2 regions of the Bradyrhizobium sp. HKCCYLRH1034 genome follow, and region 1 is predicted to be linked to the other one. Evidence: riboswitches for the same ligand, from Rfam matches in the RefSeq annotation. Region 1 holds a riboswitch; the other holds the start of a gene.
What was found. Region 1 has a riboswitch for cobalamin ahead of ACQR0W_RS22115 (TonB-dependent receptor plug domain-containing protein). Riboswitches for the same ligand answer to the same signal wherever they lie in the genome.
Positions count from the first base shown of each region.

Region 2: another riboswitch for cobalamin. It lies ahead of ACQR0W_RS32175 (HupE/UreJ family protein); the one in region 1 lies ahead of ACQR0W_RS22115 (TonB-dependent receptor plug domain-containing protein).

Region 1 covers NZ_JBNPUW010000009.1:122,932-130,608, reverse strand. The annotation lists gene ilvN (acetolactate synthase small subunit) at 1-321, shown strand, start outside; gene ACQR0W_RS22135 (class I SAM-dependent methyltransferase) at 325-1,014, shown strand; gene ACQR0W_RS22130 (LysE family translocator) at 1,243-1,845, shown strand; gene ilvC (ketol-acid reductoisomerase) at 1,996-3,015, shown strand; gene ACQR0W_RS22120 (hypothetical protein) at 3,101-3,679, opposite strand; gene ACQR0W_RS22115 (TonB-dependent receptor plug domain-containing protein) at 3,755-5,830, opposite strand; cobalamin riboswitch at 5,927-6,144, opposite strand; gene ACQR0W_RS22110 (DUF2336 domain-containing protein) at 6,416-7,528, opposite strand.
Region 2 covers NZ_JBNPUW010000021.1:18,777-26,453, reverse strand. The annotation lists gene cobN (cobaltochelatase subunit CobN) at 1-3,064, opposite strand, end outside; gene cobW (cobalamin biosynthesis protein CobW) at 3,071-4,108, opposite strand; gene ACQR0W_RS32180 (DUF1636 domain-containing protein) at 4,129-4,524, opposite strand; gene ACQR0W_RS32175 (HupE/UreJ family protein) at 4,528-5,160, opposite strand; cobalamin riboswitch at 5,280-5,472, opposite strand; gene cobU (bifunctional adenosylcobinamide kinase/adenosylcobinamide-phosphate guanylyltransferase) at 5,507-6,043, shown strand; gene cobO (cob(I)yrinic acid a,c-diamide adenosyltransferase) at 6,060-6,668, shown strand; gene ACQR0W_RS32160 (cobyric acid synthase) at 6,673-7,677, shown strand, end outside.

The DNA of each region.
Region 1 (7,677 bases):
ATCCAGCAGATCAAGCACCAGCTCGACCGCATGATCCCGGTCTACCGCGTCGTCGACATGACGCTGACCAAGCGCGCGATCGAGCGCGAGCTCGCGATGGTCAAGGTGCGCGGCACCGGCGAGCCGCGGGTCGAGGCGCTGCGGCTGGCGGATGCGTTCCGCGCCCGGGTGATCGACGCCACGACGGAAAGCTTCGTGTTCGAGATCACAGGCAATACCGACAAGATCACGCAATTCATCGATCTGATGCGTCCGCTCGGCCTGGTGGAAGTCGCCAGGACCGGCATTGCGGCGATCGGGCGGGGATCGGAAGGGATGTGAGCCATGCTGGCGCGCGACTGGTACTACAACGAACGCAACCGGATCGGGCTCGATCATGCCGTCGCCTCGATCTACGGCTCGGGCGATGATGCCGACGAGCGCGCGCGCGCTGCTCTGAAGATGCTCGGCGTCAAGCCGGGCTGGCGGGTGGCGGACATCGGCTGCGGCAACGGCGTGCTGGCGACCGAGGCGGCGCTGATGGGCGCCGTCGTCGACGCCATCGACATCTCGCCGGCGATGCTGGCGCTGACCCGGATCTACACCCGCGACCGCCGTACCGCGGTGCGGATGCATTCGGCGGGGCTGCTGTCGTTCGCCTATGAGCCGAACTCGTATGACCTGATCGCCAGCGAGTTCACGCTGCATCATCTGCCGGACTTCTGGAAGGCGGTGGCGCTGGCGCGCATCTTCGCGGCGCTGAAGCCGGGCGCACAGTTCTTCCTGCGCGACATCGTCTATGTCAGCATGCCCGACGGTGTCGAGCGCTCGGTCGAGCAGTGGGCGGATTTCAACATCAAGAACCACGACCTCGCCCGCGACAGCGTCATCACCCACATGCGCGACGAGAACTCGACCTTCGCCTGGGTGATGGAGCGCATGCTGGCCGAGGTCGGCTTCGTCACGGTCTCCGCCGACTACCATGCGCCGATGCACGCGACGTATGTGCTGCAGAAGCCGGCGGGGCAGGGCTAGGCGCTGATGTTCTTGTACGACGGTGAGGTGGCCACGCTGCCACCCTCCCCTGGAGGGGGAGGGTCGATCGCGCATGCAATGCGCGATCGGGGTGGGGTGGGCCGCCGCAAAAGCTCGCGCGTGGAGAGATCACCCCACCCCGCCTCACATCGTTGCTTCGCACGATGTGAGGCGACCCTCCCCCTCCAGGGGAGGTTGAAAAGTCGTCGTGTGGCAGGAGCTCATTAGATGTCCCAGCAGCTCCTCATCGCCTTTGTCACCTTCGCCTTCGTGATGGCGTTCACGCCCGGGCCGAACAACATCATGCTGCTGTCGTCGGGCGTGACCCATGGCTTCCGCCGCACGGTGCCGCACATGATGGGCGTCAGCTTCGGCTTCGCCTTCATGGTCGGCGCGGTCGGCTTCGGCCTCGCGACGGTGTTCATCCGCTATCCCCTGCTGCAGGACGTGCTGAAATATCTCGGCGCGGCCTATCTGATCTACCTCGCGGTCGCCATCGCCTTGTCAGGATCGGCCGAGCCTGGCGATGCCAAGCCGCGCGGCCCGATGTCGTTCTGGGGCGCGGCGCTGTTCCAATGGGTCAACGCCAAGGGCTGGGTGATGGTGATCAGCACCATCACCGCCTATGCCGCGATCGCCAGCTTTCCGGCCAACGTGGCGCTGCAGGTCGCGATCAGCTTCGTGATGGCGGTCGCCTCGACCATCACCTGGACCTTATTCGGCACCGCGCTGCGGCCGCTGCTCAGCTCCGAGCGCGCGGTCCGCGCCTTCAACATCCTGATGGCGGTGCTGCTCCTGGCCTCGCTCTATCCCGTGTTCATGGACGCATGAGGGAGACTGCCGCCATGCGAGATCGGGGTTTCCAAGCAGGGCCAAAATGCTCTAGACACGGGCCGGATTTCGTCCGGGCGCAGCCGCCCGTGCCTCACCCAAGCGTCTGACTTTCCAGCCAATTCCGGCCATCTCAAAGAGGAAACGACAATGCGTGTCTACTACGATCGCGACGCCGATCTGAACCTGATCAAGGGCAAGAAGGTCGTCATCGTCGGCTATGGCAGCCAGGGCCACGCCCACGCGCTCAACCTGAAGGATTCCGGCGTCAAGGACGTCGCGATCGCGCTGCGCAAGGGCTCGGCCTCCGCCAAGAAGGCCGAAGGCGCCGGCTTCAAGGTGATGGAAGTCGCCGAGGCCGCGAAGTGGGCCGACCTCGTGATGATGCTGACCCCGGACGAGCTGCAGGGCGACATCTACCGCGAGCACCTGCACGACAACATGAAGCAGGGCGCCGCGCTGGTGTTCGCGCACGGCCTCAACGTCCACTTCAACCTGCTCGATCCGCGCGCCGATCTCGACGTGCTGATGATCGCGCCGAAGGGCCCCGGCCACACCGTCCGCTCGGAGTACCAGCGCGGCGGCGGCGTGCCCTGCCTGATCGCGATCGCCAAGGACTCCTCGGGCAATGCCCATGACCTCGGCCTGTCCTACGCCTCGGCGATCGGCGGCGGCCGCGCCGGCATCATCGAGACCACGTTCAAGGAAGAGTGCGAGACCGACCTGTTCGGCGAACAGGCGGTGCTGTGCGGCGGCCTGGTCGAGCTGATCAAGGCCGGCTACGAGACGCTGACCGAGGCCGGCTACGCGCCGGAGATGGCCTATTTCGAGTGCCTGCACGAGGTCAAGCTGATCGTCGACCTGATCTATGAAGGCGGCATCGCCAACATGAACTACTCGATCTCCAACACCGCCGAATACGGCGAGTACGTCACCGGCCCGCGCATCATCACGCCGGAGACCAAGGCCGAGATGAAGCGCGTGCTCGACGACATCCAGTCAGGCCGCTTCGCGCGCGACTGGATGCTGGAGAACAAGGTCAACCAGACCTCGTTCAAGGCGACCCGCGCCAAGCTTGCCCAGCACCCGATCGAGGAAGTCGGCGCCCGCCTGCGCGACATGATGCCCTGGATCAAGAAGGGCGCGCTGGTCGACAAGTCGAAGAACTGAGGTCTTGCGGCGAAACCGAGAAATGAAAACGGCGGGCAGAGGCCCGCCGTTTCTGTTTGGGGTCGTTGAAGGCCCGCCGGCGCGTTCAGGACGCCGCGCGGCGCGACGCCACCGGCGTCAGCAGGCGGACGATCTCGCTGACGGCGACGAGGCCGACGAGCCAGGCGGCGCTGGTCAGGCCGAGGCGGGCGACGATCGGGAGCGCGAAGCTCGCGGCGCCGCCGAGTGCCGGCGTGGCGGCCAGCAGCACCAGCTCATAGGCGGCGTAGGCACTGAGGAGCGCGACAGCAAGCGCAACCGTCGCTGGTGCTGTGCGCAAGGTCGCCAGGGCCATGCGGGCCACAACGGTGGCGCTGAGCGCCGCGACGCCGATCATGGCGCCCCAGGCCAGGGTGTTGGCATCGACCGGATAGTGCAGGGCGCCGAAGCCGATGCCCTGGTTGACCAGCCAGGCGCCGAGCATCACCGGCAGCGCCGCGCGCAGCGGCAGCATGGCGGCGGCGATCACGGCGAAGGCCGCAAACGGCGTCGCGCAGGCGAACACGAAGCTTGCCAGCGCGCAGGCCCCTGTCAGCAGCGCGAAGCAGAACGCAGCGGCATGCCGTTGCGGAACGGGCGCGAGGCGAGCCTCGGAACCAGGCCGGGCGAGGACGTCGAGAGTCATGGAACATCTCCTTCTGTTGCGATTGTAGTCCATTTCGGCAGCTTCTGTCAGCCGCCGGGAGGTTGGTCGGCGGCGTCACTGCACGCCGAAGCTCGCCACCCGGATGCCGCCGAACACGCCGAAGCCCGGCGCGAGGAATCCGGTCGGGTTCTGGTAGTGATGGTTGAAGAGGTTGTCGATCCGGCCGAACAGCTTGACCTGGTCGGACAGCGCGTAGTCGCTGCGCAGGTTGACGACCGTATAGCCGGGCGCGACGAGGCCGGTGGTCATGCCGTCGCGGCTGACGTCGAGCCAGTCGCCGATGTGCAGCAGCGTCGCTGACAGCGTCAGCGCATCGATCGGCCCCCATGTCGCGGTGGCGCTCCATTTCTCCTTCGGCCGCCGCAACAGCTGCAGGCCGGTGGCCGCATCGACCGCGCGGGTGAACGTGTAGTCCGCACGCAGCGAGATCCGGTCGGTGAGATCAGCGGTCACGAAGCTCTCGGTGCCTTCGGTGGTCGCGAGGCCGACATTGGCGTAGGAGGTGAAGGTCGCGTTGAAATTGATCAAGTCGGTGATGCTGTTGTGGAAGTAGGTCGCGCCGAAGCGGAGACGATCGTCGAACAGCGGCTGCTCGAAGCCGGCGTCGTAGCCGGTGCTCTGCTCCGGCCGGAGGTTGGGATTGGCGAAGAAGTTGAACGCCGGAAAATCCTGGTGCAACTGGCTCAGGGTCGGCGCCTTGAAGCCGGTGCCGTAGCTCGCCTTCAGCTTGGTCTCGGTCACCGGCAGGATCACCGCCGGCGCGATCCGGTAGGTGCCATGGCCGCCGAACTGGTCGTTGACGTCGTTGCGCAGGCTCGCCACCACGAACCAGCGCTTCGCGAACTCGGTCTGCAACTCGACGAAGCCGGCCTTGCTGCCATTCTCGGCCGAGAGGTCGGCGGTCTTCAGCCGCTCGGTCTGCTGCTCCAGGCCGACGACGAGATTGTTATGCGGCGCCAGCTCGGTCACCGCGTGCCAGTCATACTTGATGCGCTCGCCGGTCGCGACCGCTGCCACCGGATTGCCAGCCGTCAGGTCGGACGACCGGTCGTTCACATAGTTGACGCCGAAGTAGTTCCGGATGCGGCCGCCGAGCAGCGACCACACGGCTTCCTGGCGTGTCGCAAGCTGGTGGACGGCGTGGTTGCTCTGGGCCGCGTCGGGAAAGCTCGGAAAGCCGCTGTCGCCGGTGAACAGCAGCGTCGCGTCGGTGTATCGAACCACCGAGTTCAGCGTCCAGGCCTCGTTGAGGTCGACGCCCAGCTTGGCCGAGGCGGTGACGTTGTCGTAGGCATTGCCGATGGCCTTCTGCCCCGCAGGCAGCAGCTGCCACGGGGTCACCGGAACGTCGCCGGCGTGCAGATGCGCGACATTGATCGCGTAGTTGACATTGTTTTGTGAGCCGCTGACGCCGGCTGACTGGTTGAAGGTCTTGAACGAGCCGCTCTCGACCGAGGCGGTCGCGCGCGCCGGGCCCTCGCCCTTGCGCGTGATCACCGAGATCACCCCGCCGATCGCATCCGAGCCGTAGAGCCCGCTCTGCGGCCCGCGCAGCACCTCGAACTGCTGGATGTCGGCGGCGAGCAGATGCGCGAAATCGAACGCGCCATTGCCGTTGGTGACATCGCCGACGTCGATGCCGTCGATGAAGAGCTTGGTGTGATTGGCGTTGGTGCCGCGCATGAAGACGTTGGTCTGGCCGCCCGGGCCGCCGGCCTGCACCACGTTCAATCCGGGGATCGTGCTCAGGATGTCCGGCACGGTGCGGGCCTGCTGCGCGGCGATGTCCTTGTCGGTCACCACGGTGATCGCATTCGCGACGTGGGCCACTGGCGTGACGACGCCGGTCGGGCTGACGGCGACGGGGGTTCCGGCTGGCGCGGCCGGCTTTGCCGCCGGCACCTGCTGATGCGGGGCGTTGCCGGTTCTGCGGGGGATGGCTGGTTTTTGAGCGATCGGCTCGCGCGGCGGGTCGACCTCAACCGGGGGCAGAAGGTCGGGGGAGGCGGATTGCTGCGCTGCTGTGGGCGAGGGGCCGAGCAGGGCGAATGACGAGAGGACGCAGAACGACGACAGAAGGGCGCGACTGCGCCTGGCATGGGGAACGGGGGACACGAGGAACCTCGGCATGACGTCAGTGGCACGTCACCGCGAACGAGGTCTCATGCAGCCCTTTGCAGGCCTGCCTGAAAACGATGCCAATAACGCCCCGACCGGCATCCTCGCGTGTGACCACGGCTGACGGCAGGTCTCCTGGCTCGCGGGTCGTCACCTCCACGTCGCCTTCCCGGGACCGAGATTTCCCAGTGGCCTTTGACGCGAGATTCGCCGCTTACAGTTGCGGGGGCAGCTGCGGCCTTCGGTCACGTCCCTTGCGAGACGCATCCGGCACCGCATTCCCTTTTGAGCCCCGGTCGAGGGGCACCGTCGCGATCACCGTAGGAGTGCGGACGCACCAAAGTCAATCCGGCGCCCGGCGATCTCCTGGCGATAACGCTGGCCGGTCGGCTCGGTGATGCCCGGCCGCCTGCGACAACCATAGCTGTCGTCCGTGCGAACGCAGGGACCCATAGCCACCGGCGGTCGTGTGGCGAAGGACGACGATCAAGACATTTTCCGCCAATTCACATCACGCGGTATGGGTCCCTGCGTTCGCAGGGACGACAGCGGAGTGCGAGTCGTTGCTGATGAGGATTGCGCCTTGTGAGCACCCGCTCACTTCTCGACCTTGTTGTGCACCATCCAGAATCGCAGCGTGCGCTGGGCGGTGTCGAGCGACAGGCGGCCGTAGTCGCGTTCCGCGAGCTTGAGCGTGTCGCTGTCGATGGCGTGCTTGATCGGCCGGTGGGTCAGGATTTTCGCCACCACCGACCAGGCCAGCCCGGCGGCACGGCAAGGGATCAGCACGATGTCGGTGCGCGGGCCTTCGAGCACCTTGGCCATCATCTCGGTCGGGACGTTGTTGAGCAGGCCGAGTGCGGCGGAAACCTCGCCGAAGCGGCGGGTTTCGGCGAAGAAGGCGATGGCGGCATCGTTGAGCTCGTTCAGCCCCTTCATGCGCTTGACGGCCTCTTCGGCCAGCGTGAAGTCGCGCCCGACCAGGCCGCCGTCGCTGCGCGCAACGTCGGCGATCGCCTTGAGGATCTTCTTGATCTCCTGTTGCAACGCCGGCGGCGCCGAGGCCATCAGCCTGGCGCGCACGGCTTCGGTCGCGCGGCGCAGGAGGTCGCGCAGGTGCTTGGTGGGCAGGTCGACGCGCAGCCCGATGATCTCGGACAATTCGTCGTCGTCCTCGGCATGCGCCATCATCCCGGAATAGCCGGACTCGGAGAAGCGCGCGGTCTGGTTGTTGGCGAGCTTGCGGATCACCCGGCGCTCGCCGCGGTCGACGATGATGTCGGTCACCGCCTCGGTCAGATGCGGACGGCTGGAGATCGCCATCAGGTGATCCTGGCCCTTGGTCGCCGCGACCTCCACCAACGTACGCTCGGTGAGCCGGCTCGAGTGCATCAGCACGTTCTCGGCCACCGAGATTTCGTCGTCGCGGGCGAGCTGCTGGATCAATTCGACGGGCGCGTAGTCGACCGGCGCGAGATGCTTGCTGAGCTCGGCCCGCGCGCGGGTCTCGACCCGCGAGACCAGCATGCACAGCACGTTGTCGAATACCTTGATCTGGTCCTCGCTGAGGCGTTCGCCGTCATGCAGGAACAGGTTGGTGACTTGGCGCAGCGTGTTGACGCGCTTCGCCGAGGTGCCGCTGCGGACGGCCTCTTCGAGTTCGGTGATGATGGAGTCTTCTGAAGGCGGAAGCTGTTCTGGCTGTGACACGATCGCGCTCGTTTGTCCCGGATTGCCGGAGCGACAGCAACGCGATTGTGATCCGCTGCAAGGCTTTCGGCCGGAGCAGTTTTCGGCACGGGCGATAACAATGCGTTAGGGGCCGAAGGCGTAGTACTCCGGAGAAACACGGATACGGA
Region 2 (7,677 bases), on a different contig from region 1:
CCTCGCTGAAGCTCCGCGCCGCGGGCGCCTCCGGACGGCTGGTGTCGAGATGCAGCAGTACGGGCGACGCGCCGAGCGACGCTGCAGCGGCTGCGAAGCCTCCGGCGAAATCGGCCACCTCCTCGCCATCGAGGAGGTCGCGCTCACGATCGTCCTGCGGATGCACGAGGGCATCGGCGCTGCGGACGCGGGCGCGGAACGTGTCGGAGGCCGACACGCCGTCATGCGCTCCGCCGAAACTGTAAGCGGTGCTCTCAAGATACGCTTCGCCGAGCTGCGACCGGCTCGTCCAGTCCATCCCGAGCGCGAGGTCGGCGGCAACGGCGCCGTAGCTGCCGGGCGCGCCGCCGAACACGCGCGCCAAGCTCTCGCCGCGCCGCCGTGCCGCGGCCAGCGGATTGTCGGCATCGTCCTCGTCGAGTGACGCCACCTTCTGCACGGCGAGATCAAACAGCGCGATCTGCGCTTCGAACAGGTCGCGGAACAGCCCCGAGATCCGCAGCGTCGCATCGATGCGCGGGCGGTCGAGCATCGCCAACGGCAGCACGTCGACGCCGGTGACCCGATTGGAGTTGAGGTCCCAGCGCGGCCGCGCGCCGAGATAAGCCAAGGCCTGGGCCAGATCGTCGCCGCCCGTGCGCAGCGATGCGGACGCCCAGAGATCGAGCATGAGCGCGCGCGGGTAGTCGCCATGATCCTGCAAATAGCGCCGGATCACCTCATCAGCCGCGCGTACGCCGATCAGGGCCGCGGTCCGGGTCGGGATCGCGCGCGGATCGATCGCGGTCAGATTGCGGCCCGTGGGCAGCACGTCGAGACGGCCGCGGCTCGGCGCTCCGGCGGGACCGGCAGCAACGCGCCGGCCATCGAGCGCGGCGAGCAACGCGCTGCGCTCGGCCGCAGCGCTCGCGGCGATCCGTGCGGCGATGTCGGCGCGATCGACCGTCACCGCCTGCCCCATCGCCGCCGTGATCGCATCGGCCAGCAGGGCGGTCGCCGCCGTGTCGGGCGCCTCCCCAAACACGTGCAGGCGGTCGCGCACCGCGAGCTCCTTGATGTCGCAGAGCTGCGCATCGAGCTGCGCGATCGCCTCGCGTCCGGTCATGGCACGGTCGAGCCCGCAATCGGCGGCCAGGCCGCCCTGCCAGGCCCGCGCGACGATCTCCTCCTCGAGCAGTTTCAGGCGGCGTTTGTCGAGGCCATCCGCCTCGGCATATTCCTCGACCAGCCCCTCCAGCTCCAGCAGGGATCCGTGCAGACCGGCCTGCGACAGCGGCGGCGTCAGATGCCCGAGCGTCAGTGCCGACAACCGCCGCTTGGCCTGCATCGCTTCGCCGGGATTGTTGACGATGAAGGGGTAGATCACCGGCAGCGGGCCCAGTACGGCCTCGGGCCAGCACGCATTTGACAGCGCCAGCGCCTTGCCCGGCAGCCATTCCAGCGTGCCATGCGCACCGAGATGAATCAGCGCATCGATCCGCTCGGCCTCTCGCAGATATGCATAGAGCGCGACATAGGCGTGCCGCGGCGGCACGCTGGTGTCGTGATAACCGGACTTGCGATCGGCGCGACTGCCACGATCCGGTTGCAACAAGATCAGGAGTTTTCCCGCACGCAGCACCGGAAAATGGAAGGCGCCATCCCGGAACGCCGGGTCCGCTTCCGCCTCTCCCCAGATGTCATGTAGCGCACGCTGCAGATCGTCCGGCAACGGCGCCAGAGCACACCGATAGGCCGCGAGCGGCACCACGAGCTGATCTGCCTCGTCCCGCAGCAGCGTTTCGATATCGTCCGCGGTCGGCGCTACACGGCCGATATCGTACCCCGCCTCCGCCAACAACCGCGCAATGGCGGCTGCGCTTGCGCTGGTGTCGAGACCGACGGCGTAGCCGCGACGCCCGCCGCGCGACGGATAATCGGAGAGCATCAGCGCCACGCGCCGCTCGCTGGCCGGCAGCCCCCGCAATTGCGCCCATCGCGCCGCCAGTTGCGCGACGTAAGCAATGCGGTCCTGTTGAGGCACATAGCGCATCGCGCTGAACTGCAGACGCTCATCCGCCGGCGCCTCGCCCTTGAACGCAATCGGGCGCGCCAACAGCCGGCCGTCGAGCTCCGGTAGCACGACATTCATCGCAAGGTCCGTCGGCGACAGTCCGCGCACCGACGAGGCCCAGGCCTCTTCCGTGCTCTGCGCCTGGATGATTTGCAGAACTGGTGCATCGGCCACGTCGAGCACCGTGGTGCCGTCGTCGCGCAGCGCCGAGAACGCGGTGGCGTTCAAAATGATCGCAGGACGCCGGCGCTGGACGAGTCGCGCCAGTGCATCCCCAATATTGGGATCCTTCAGGCTGGTCACCGCGACCGCGACTGCCGCCAGCCCTTTGGCTTCGATCGCCCGCATCAGCTCAGCAATCCCGGCCGTATCGGCAGCGAGCAGGCTCGCACGGTAGAACACGATCAGCGCGCACGTCCGCGCATCATCATGGCCGCAGAGATCATCGATGCCGACGGCTCCGCGATCGGGCCTGAAGCCGACGATCGAACCGATCGCGATCGGTTCGGCAAACTGCGCGTCGCGCCCGAGCAGCGTCGCGAGATAGCGCAGGGCCTCGCGCGCATTGCCGACACCGCCCTCGTGCAGATAACCGTAGAGACGCGAGGTCGCGTCCTGCGGCAAGGTCGAGAGCTCAGCAAGCCTGTCGTCGGCGCGATCGTCACCCGGCAGTGCCGCGAACAGGATGTGGCGGCTGCGACAAAGCGATGCGATGCGCTCCAGCCCGTAGCGCCAATAGTCGAGCCCGCCGAGACAGCGCACGACGACGGCGCGCGCGCCCAGCACGACACGGTCGACATAGAGATCGACCGACATCGGATGCTTCAGCCGTTTCAAGCTGGCGAGGCGCAGGCTCGGCAGCTCATCCGACGACGCGGTCCAGGCTTCGGCCAGCGCCGACAGGTCGGTGTCCGAGAACGACAGCACGACGATCTCGGCCGGCGACTGTGCAAGATCCACGGCCTGTTCGAGGTCGTCGAGATCCGCGCCCGTTGTCGCCAGCAGGTGCATCGGTGACTATCCTGTGATCAGGCTCTGGATGGCAGCGGCATCGAGGCCGCGCTCGCCGATGATCACCAGCCGCCCCTGCCGCGATTCGCCCGAGCGCCACGGGCGCTCGAACTGATGCTGGATGCGGCTGCCAACGGCCTGCACCAGGAGGCGCAGCGGCTTGCCGGCGACTTCCACGAACCCTTTCACCCGCAACACATCATGTGCGTCGACGGCGGCCGCGATGCGGTCGACGAGCGCATCGGGCGAAGCCTGCGCCGGAACGTCAAGCACGAAACTCTCGAAATCGTCGTGATCGTGCTCGGCCTCGTTGTCGTGATGCGACGGCCGGGCCGCGAGATCGTCCTCCGCGGCGGCACCGAGCCCGAGCAGCACCGAAGCCGACAGCCTGCCGTGCTCCGTCGCGATCACCTTGACGGCACGCTGCACCTTCGCCGCGATCTCGGCGGCGACGTCCTTGCGCTGCTCCTCGCTCATCAGGTCGCTCTTGTTCATCACGACGAGATCGGCGCACAGCAGCTGGTCCTCGTAGACCTCCTCCAGCGGATTGTCGTGATCGAGCGACGCATCGGTGGCGCGCTGCGCGGCGAGCGCTTCGGGATCGTCGGCGAAGCGTCCCGCGACCACCGCCGGACCATCGACGACCGCAACGACGCCGTCGACGGTGACGCGCGTCGCGATCTCGGGCCAGTTGAAGGCCTGCACCAGCGGCTTCGGCAGCGCCAGCCCCGAGGTCTCGATCACGATATGCTCAGGCGGCTCCTTCTGATCCAGCAGGCTCCTGAGCGCGGGGACGAAATCATCGGCAACGGTGCAGCACAGGCAGCCGTTCGACAGCTCGACGATGCGATCCTCCGGACAATCCGGCACGCCGCAACCCTTCAGGATGTCGCCGTCGATGCCGACATCGCCGAACTCGTTGACGATGATGGCGAGCCGGCGACCGTTCGCGGTCTCGATCAGGTTGCGCACCAGCGTGGTCTTGCCGGCGCCGAGGAAACCGGTGACGATGGTGCAAGGCGTCTTGGCGAACGACTTCGTCATGGCGATACGATCTCTCGTTTTCAGCGTGGCGCTGACAGCGCAGGCACGCGCGCGACGGTGTTCTTGCGAATGTATTCGGGACGCTCGCGCCAGGCCGGCAGGCCGGCGTCATGGCGCTGATGCAGTTGCGCAAATGTCAGCACATCCCGCGCATGCAGATCGGGATCGAGGGCGCCGAGCACATAGGTCCATTTGCCCGGCGCCGTCACCGCAACCGTGCACGCACGATTGCAGTTCGACAGACACTCGACACCGACAACGGTGACACCGGCGCGCTGCGCGGTCGGCAACGTCTCGATCGCGGCGAGCAAACGGGCTCCGGCCCGCGGCTGATCAGGCGGCGTAGGTTCCGTCGCCTGCGAACGGCAAGTGACGCAGACGAACAGCGTCGTCTCATCAGTCTCTGATGCGGTCATCAATCAGCCGATCACGCCGGCCGCCGTCGCCGCGGCGACCCCACCCACCAGCACGATGGCAGCGCCCGCGAGCCGCAGCGCCAGCGGCGCAGCCGCTTTGGCCTTCGCCGACAGCAGCCTGGTGCCAAGGAACGCGCCGGCGGCGATGATGGTCTGGATCACGAGCAGACCGACGAGATAGGCCCCGAGCGGGGTGTTCTCGGCCCCGACGATCGATTCACCCAGCGCATATCCATGGACGAGGCCGGTCACGGCGAACAGGCCGGCGACGGGCAGCACACCGAAACGGCCACGCATCACCACCACCAGCCCAACCACGACGGTGGTCAGGCCGACCAGCAGCTCGGCAGCCGGGATGTTGGCCTTGGCCACATGAAGGCCGACGCCCGCGATCATCGCGGTGGCGAAGGCGAGCACCGGCGCGAAGCCGCGGCCCAGAAGCGCTGCAACGATGCCCGCGCCCACGATCGCCGCCAGATGGTCGATTCCGATGACAGGATGGCCGAGGCCGGACAGCATCCCCTGTGCAAACGTCTGCGGCAGCTTGCCCCCCATCATGTGATGCGCGAAGGCGGGATCGGTGGCGAGCAGCATCAGGCTCGCGGCTGCAAAGGTCGTGGTGCGGGTCAACTTCATGGCCGTCTCCGTCGCTTGCCGGCTCCCCAGAGGACCGGACGATGCGCTGCATCCGACGGCACCCCGCCCATCCCGGCGGGATCAGAACCAGCATCGCGACTCCCCGCGCGACGGGTCGGCCAACAGCAATATCGACGGCAGGTCTCCTGGCTCTCGGGTCACCGCATGAAGCCACCTTCCCGGTTTCCCAGTGGTGTCTTGGCCTCACACTCGCCGATTACAGTTGCGGGGGCAGCCACGGCCTTGGGTCAAGAACCCGCACCGTGTTCCCTAAATCTCTCCTTTCGGAGAACCGTCATCTGTTAGATACGGGTCGCACCAAAGCCCGTCAATCGGAATCGTCCCCATGGTCCCCGCCCCGCCGCATCCCGCCCTGCCGCGCCTGACGCTGGTGCTCGGCGGTGCGCGCTCGGGCAAGAGCCGCCATGCCGAGGCCCTCGTCACCGCCCTTCCGCCGCCTTGGACCTATGTTGCGACCGCGCAGGCCTTCGACGCCGAAATGACCGACCGGATCGCCCAGCACAAGGCGCGCCGCGCCGAGGGATGGCAGACGCTGGAGACGGCGCATGATCTCGCGGGCCTCGTCCGGTCAAGTGGAGAATCGGGCGTACCGATGCTGATCGATTGCCTGACGCTCTGGCTCAGCAACGTGATGCTCGCCGACATGAACGTGGCGGCAAGATCAGCCGAGCTGATCGACGCGCTCAGGAACTCGCATGGCCCGATCGTGGCCGTGTCCAACGAAGTCGGACTGGGCATCGTGCCGGACAACGCGCTCGCGCGCGCCTTTCGCGACGCCCAGGGGCGACTGAACCAGGACATCGCGGCCTTAGCGGATCGCGTGATCCTGATGGCGGCGGGACTGCCGCTGACGTTGAAGTGACGAGGAGACAATGCCGATGACCGGAAGCGCCGACGATTCACGCCACAAGGCGAAGATGGAGAACCGCAAGGCGGTGCAGGATGCCGAGGTCGCCTCCAAAACCGTGGAGAAGGGCCTGCTGATCGTTCACACCGGCAAGGGCAAGGGAAAATCGACGGCGGCGTGGGGCCTGATGCTGCGCGCACTCGGCCGCGGCTTTCGCATCGGCGTCGTGCAGTTCGGCAAAGGCGCGTGGGAAACCGGCGAGCGCAAGGCGATCGAGAAGTTCGGCGATCAGGTGTCGTGGCACACGCTCGGGGAAGGCTTTACGTGGGAGACGCAGGATCGTGCGCGCGACGTCGCCGCGGCCGAGCGCGCCTGGGCGAAGGCTAAGGAGCTGATGGCGGATCCGTCGATCCGGCTGCTCGTCCTCGATGAGCTCAACATCGCGCTGCGCTACGATCACCTTGATATCGCAGACGTCGTCGCCACGCTCGCAGGGCGCCGTCCCGATCTGCACGTCGTCGTCACCGGGCGCAACGCCAAGCCGGAGCTGATCGAGGCCGCCGATCTCGTCACCGAGATGAACCTCGTGAAGCATCATTTCGCGGCCGGCGTGAGGGCGCAGGAAGGCATCGAGTACTGAGCTCATGAGCGCGCGGGCCATCATGTTCCAGGGCACCGGCTCCGACGTCGGCAAATCGCTGATCGTCGCGGGGCTCGCGCGCGCGCTGACATTGCGCGGCCTCAAGGTGGCGCCGTTCAAGCCGCAGAACATGTCGAACAACGCCGCCGTCACCGCTGATGGCGGCGAGATCGGCCGTGCCCAGGCGCTGCAGGCGCGCGCGGCGCGGCGGCCGATGACGGTGCACATGAACCCGGTGCTGCTGAAGCCACAAAGCGAGATCGGGTCGCAGGTCGTGGTGCAGGGCCGCGTCATCGGCACCGCCAAGGCGTCCGCCTATCAGGCGATGAAGCCGCAACTGATGGCGGCCGTGCTCGACAGCTTCCATCAACTCGCGGCGGATGCCGACATCTTGCTGGTCGAAGGCGCAGGCTCCGCCTCCGAGATCAACCTGCGCGGCGGCGACATCGCCAACATGGGTTTCGCGCAGGCGACGCAGATTCCGGTGGTGCTGATCGGCGACATCGATCGAGGCGGCGTGATTGCGAGCCTGGTCGGCACCAAGACGGTGATCGCGCCCGACGATGCCGCGCGCGTGGCAGGTTTCCTCGTCAACAAGTTTCGCGGCGACCCCGCCTTGTTTGCGTCGGGCATGAACGAGATCGCGCAGCGGACGGGGTGGACATCGCTCGGGCTCATTCCGCATTTTTCGGATGCGCGCCGCCTGCCAGCGGAGGACGCGCTTGGCCTGGCTGAACGCGGATCATCGGGAGGACAACGGCCGAAGGTCGTCATCCTCGCCTACCCGCGCATTTCCAATTTCGACGAGTTCGATCCGTTGCGGCTGGAAGATGGAATCGATCTGCAGTTCTTGCGGCCAGGCACGCCGATCCCCGGCGACGCATCGATGGTGATCCTGCCGGGCTCGAAGGCGACGATCGCCGATCTCGCCGCCCTGCGTGGCGCCGGCTGGGACATCGATCTTATCGCGCATCTTCGCCGCGGCGGTCGCGTGCTCGGCATCTGCGGC